2 regions of the Streptomyces sp. NPDC059256 genome follow, and region 1 is predicted to be linked to the other one. Evidence: riboswitches for the same ligand, from Rfam matches in the RefSeq annotation. Region 1 holds a riboswitch; the other holds the start of a gene.
What was found. Region 1 has a riboswitch for cobalamin ahead of ACFXJL_RS28505 (hypothetical protein). Riboswitches for the same ligand answer to the same signal wherever they lie in the genome.
Positions count from the first base shown of each region.

Region 2: linked by a shared signal. The riboswitch ahead of ACFXJL_RS33185 (DUF4430 domain-containing protein) and the one ahead of ACFXJL_RS28505 (hypothetical protein) in region 1 are both predicted to bind cobalamin.

Region 1 is NZ_JBHYZO010000020.1:37,467-39,658, reverse strand. Features, by position in the region: gene ACFXJL_RS28510 (prenyltransferase/squalene oxidase repeat-containing protein) at 1-427, opposite strand, end outside; cobalamin riboswitch at 658-787, opposite strand; cobalamin riboswitch at 849-994, shown strand; gene ACFXJL_RS28505 (hypothetical protein) at 1,100-2,192, shown strand, end outside.
Region 2 is NZ_JBHYZO010000032.1:45,435-47,626, reverse strand. Features, by position in the region: gene ACFXJL_RS33190 (NAD(P)-dependent oxidoreductase) at 1-333, shown strand, start outside; gene ACFXJL_RS33185 (DUF4430 domain-containing protein) at 505-999, opposite strand; cobalamin riboswitch at 1,136-1,272, opposite strand; gene ACFXJL_RS33180 (M20/M25/M40 family metallo-hydrolase) at 1,512-2,192, shown strand, end outside.

The DNA of each region.
Region 1 (2,192 bases):
CTCGCACTTCGTCAGGGGTGAACGTCGGTCGCCCCGTGCTGCCACCGATGTCCGTGCCGCCGAAGACCCAGGCGTCCACGTCCCCCGGCCGGGGCCTGCGGTCCATCGCCCCGTACTGGCTGTACGACCAGTCGTCGTCACCCGGTGCGGCGACCCAGTAGGACCAGTACGCGGTCGCCTGTGGCGTGAGGACGCAGTCCTCCACGGCCGGAGTCGGGTACTGCGTACCGGAGTTGAAGGATCCGTGGCCGATGCGACAGATGAACGCCGGACCGTCGTGGCCGGTTCCGGCCGTACTGAAACCAGCCTCGTGCAGCAATTCGTAGCCGGTGGTGGGAGTGGCATCGCAGCCCCGTTCCACCGCGCCGCCGAACGGCCCGAAGTCCACGGCGACCACGGCACCGGCACTCGCGGTGCACTGCGCCATCGGGTCGGCCGCGACCGGGGGAGCGTTGACGAAGGCGACACCGGTGCCGCCGAGAAGAAACACGGCCGACAACAGCGCCACCAGCGCTGTCCGCCTTCTCCGTCCGACTCTGCCCACCACGGCTCCTCACATCAGCCGTGCGACGGCCGTGGTTGAGGGGCCGCTCCCCGAGTCATCGCAGGCGGGAAGCGCCGGTCGACCACGCCGTAGTCCGCGACGGCGCTTCTCGCTGAAAAACTGTTGCTCCAGGCATTCCGACTCGCCCGGCTCCGGCCGGGCCTACGGTTGCGGGTCAGCGCCGGATTTCGACCGGCTTTCCCTGAAGTGCAGTGCGTATCAGCCGGATTGGAACATGCAGATAAAGACAGCGTCAAGGTGACCTGAATCGCAAGTGGGTGATTCCCGGCCACCGTCGTGGCCGATCTGGTGCACTCGCCACCGCTCGGGTAGCGTCCAGGGCTGCCACATGGGGGAATCCGGTGTGAACCCGGAGCTGACGCGCAGCGGTGTGGGACGGCAAGGACCGTTCCGAGCCCGAATGCCCATGCGGTGCAGCAGCGCTCGAAGCCGTACCACGCGATTGGACGACGGCCCGAACTCGCCTCGGCCGCACGGGTTTTCCGCGGTCCTGTGCGCCCGGCGCCGGCGTCCCTGTCACCACAGGAGCAGGCCATGCACCGTCCCTCGACCTCCCGCCGCCTCACCTTGGCGGTGCCCGTAGCCATCGGGCTCATCGCCCTGACCGTGCCGCTCGCGGCGGCTACCTCCACACCGGCCCAGATCGCCACCTCCAAGACCAACGGCGTCGCCTACCTCAAGTCCCTCCAGGCGGCGGACGGTTCGTACGCGGGCTCCGGACTCTCCAACGAGTGGGCCTTCAGCGCCTTCGCCGCGGCCGGTACCGCGGTTGTGGACGTGACACCCGGTGGTGATGTGACGAAGAACGCCCGAACCGTCTATCGGAACCTGCTGACCACGGCCGGTTGGCCCGCGGCCTCACCCGTCGTCACCGACTACGAGCGGGGCACGCTGAACGCCTACGCGGCGGGCATCGACCCCGCCCGGGTGTCCGCCTCCCGCAATCTGATCGCCGATGTCTACGGCTACTGGCAAACCGCCGAAGCCGGCTACTTCGGCCCCTCGGCCAACTACAACGGCACCGTCTTCGCCGCGCTCGCGCTCGCCGGTGCGAAGACCCAGACCGGTGCTCAACGCGTGCCCCAAGCGCTCCTGGACAAGGTGACCACCCGCATCCGGGCCAACCAACACAACGACGGCGGCTGGGACTACCAGAAGGCCGAGGGCAACCCCACCCGTCTCAGCGCAGCCAGCGATGTCGATATGACCGGCGCCTCGATGGCGGCCCTGTGCGCGTCCGGAGTCCCCAACACGGACACGGACATCGTCCAGGCCAGAACCTTCCTCAAGAACAAACTGGTCCCCGCGACCGGCGCGTTCAACGCGATGTACGGGATCAACACCAACTCCAACGGATGGGCGGTCGCCGGGCTCAACGCCTGTGGCATCAACGCCCAGACGGGCGACTTCCTCACCTCCATGGGCAAGACCCCCATCGACTTCCTCATCGCCCAGCAGTACAACCCGGCCGGCGGCTTCAAGTACAAGCCCAGCGACACCGGGCCCTCCGCCTACGCCTCCATCGACGCACTCCGTGCCGTCGCGGGCGGCGGTTTCACCACCGCTCCGCCCACCCCCGTCACTCCCGGCGCGCCGCAGTGGGTCGCAGAGAGCGCCTTCACCCCCG
Region 2 (2,192 bases), on a different contig from region 1:
CACGCCACGGCGCTGGTCGGATCGGCGAACGTCTCGGCGGTCACCTTCGCCGATCTCGCACTCAACTGGTTCATGCCCTCGGTGGTGGACTCAACTCTCGCCGAGCAGGCTCCCGATCTGGACAAGGGCAACTATCCGGGCGACGTCGGCACCATGGAGATGAATCTCAATGCGCTGGAGCACATCACCCGTACATGTGTGGAGCAGGGCGTTCACTCCGACCAGCCGCGGCTGATGAAGGAGATCGCCGAGCGGGCGATCGCCGAGGGCTACAGCGGGAAGAACTACCTCGCCGTGTTCGAAGTCTTCAAAAGGGCGACACGGGTTTCGTGACCTCGTTCCGCGCGGTGCACCACAGATCGGTTGCCGGAACTGGCCCTGGTTCAGGGGCCAGTACCGCCCGTGCGATGCGGGCAGTCCGCTGTCATGCCGCCTCGATGTCGACCGGGCGAGGTCGACGTCGAGGCGGCACTACCCAACAGGGCGAACGGTGTCTGATGCGGCCTAGAAGGCAGTCCAGGTGAAGGCGACGTGGTCACCGGTCCTGATGCGGAACTGGCAGCCACCGACCGGCGTGGGTACGCCGTTCACCGATATGTTCCAGTACGCGGAAGCCCCACCGCTGACTCCCTTGATGGTGTCCACGGAGAAGTCGTCGAAGGACGAGTACCAGGTGCCGTCCCAGGTGAAGTGGCGCTTGCGCGCGGCGTCGTCGAGCGCCGCGGTCGGGGTGGGTACGGCGGTCGGGTACTGACCGCCGTTGGTGCCGTCACAACGGTGGGTACCACCCGTCGCGGTGGTGACGTCGTGCCCCTTGGTTCTGATGAGGCCCTTGAAGAGACGCCCTTCCGGTCCTTGCACCGTGAGCTTCACGAAGACCGGCGCATTCGTGGGGACGGTGGTGGGCGCGGGTGTCGCATGGGCGAGGGGTGCGGCGGTGAGGGTGAGGCCGAGCACGGCGGTGAGGGTCGCAACGCGGAGGGCGAGCGTCTGGCGCACGAGGGTGCCTTTCCGATGGAGGCCGGCCGCGCGACCCCTGGGAACCGACCAACGGCCCACGCACCGCCCCGTGGACGGACGCTGCCGTGCACCGGACTCGGGGCTTCGCGCCGCAGACCATGGCGGTGGGAAGCAGTGCACGCGCGTCACGACGGGCGGTCCGGCTCACGGCAGCCAATCGCCGATCACGGTTGCAGGTCAGCGCCGGAATCACACCGGCTTTCCCCAGTCGTACGCGCATTGAGTTGTCACACCGGTAGGACCGGAGCCCACGCATCGTAGCCTGCTGTCGCCGTTCTTGGGATGATTCCCAACGAACTTACGCTTTACCGGAGTTCGACCCGATCGGGGGTGTCCATGAGCGAGTACCGCAGTTGTCGTGGCGGCCCACGGACGGCCCTGTCCGCCGCGCCGAGAGCACGTGTCGGCGGTAGCGGGCCGGGGGTCGCCGGATCGGATCGACGGGCAAGTCCTCCTGTGTTCAACGAAGGGACCTCGTGGATCTCAACCGCATGCTGACCGAGTTGGAAGAGCTCGTTCTGTGCGAATCCTTCTCGGCCGACCATCAGGCCGTGGCCCGCAGTGCGACGACGGTCGCGGCGCAGGGCAGCCGATGGCTGGACACAGCTCCCGAAACCCTGGTGATCGGCGGGGTGACCCATCTGCGCTGGGCCTTCGGCGTTCCCCGGGTGCTCCTGGTCGGGCACCACGACACCGTATGGCCGATCGGCTCCTTGTCCAGCCATCCCTGGTCCGTCGAGGACGGCATCGCCCGTGGACCCGGTGTCTTCGACATGAAGGCGGGGCTGGTGCAGATGTTCCACGCGGTGGGGAGTCTCGACTCCCTCGACGGCATCTGCATCCTGGTCACGGGGGACGAGGAGGTCGGTTCCCGCACCTCTCGGGAGTTGATCCTGGAATCGGCGCGGGGGTGTGCGGCGGCCTTCGTCCTGGAGGCGTCCGCCGACGACGGAGCGTTGAAGACCGTGCGCAAGGGGGTGTCCCGGTACGACATCTCCGTGCGGGGCAGAGCCGCGCACTCCGGCCTCCAGCCGGAGAAGGGAATCAACGCGGCGATCGAGGCGGCCCATCAGATCCTTGCGCTCGCCGAACTGGACGCGCTGATGCGCGAGGGCCGACCGCACGGCCCGGAGGCCACCACCATCACCCCGACCCTCGTCTCCGCGGGCACC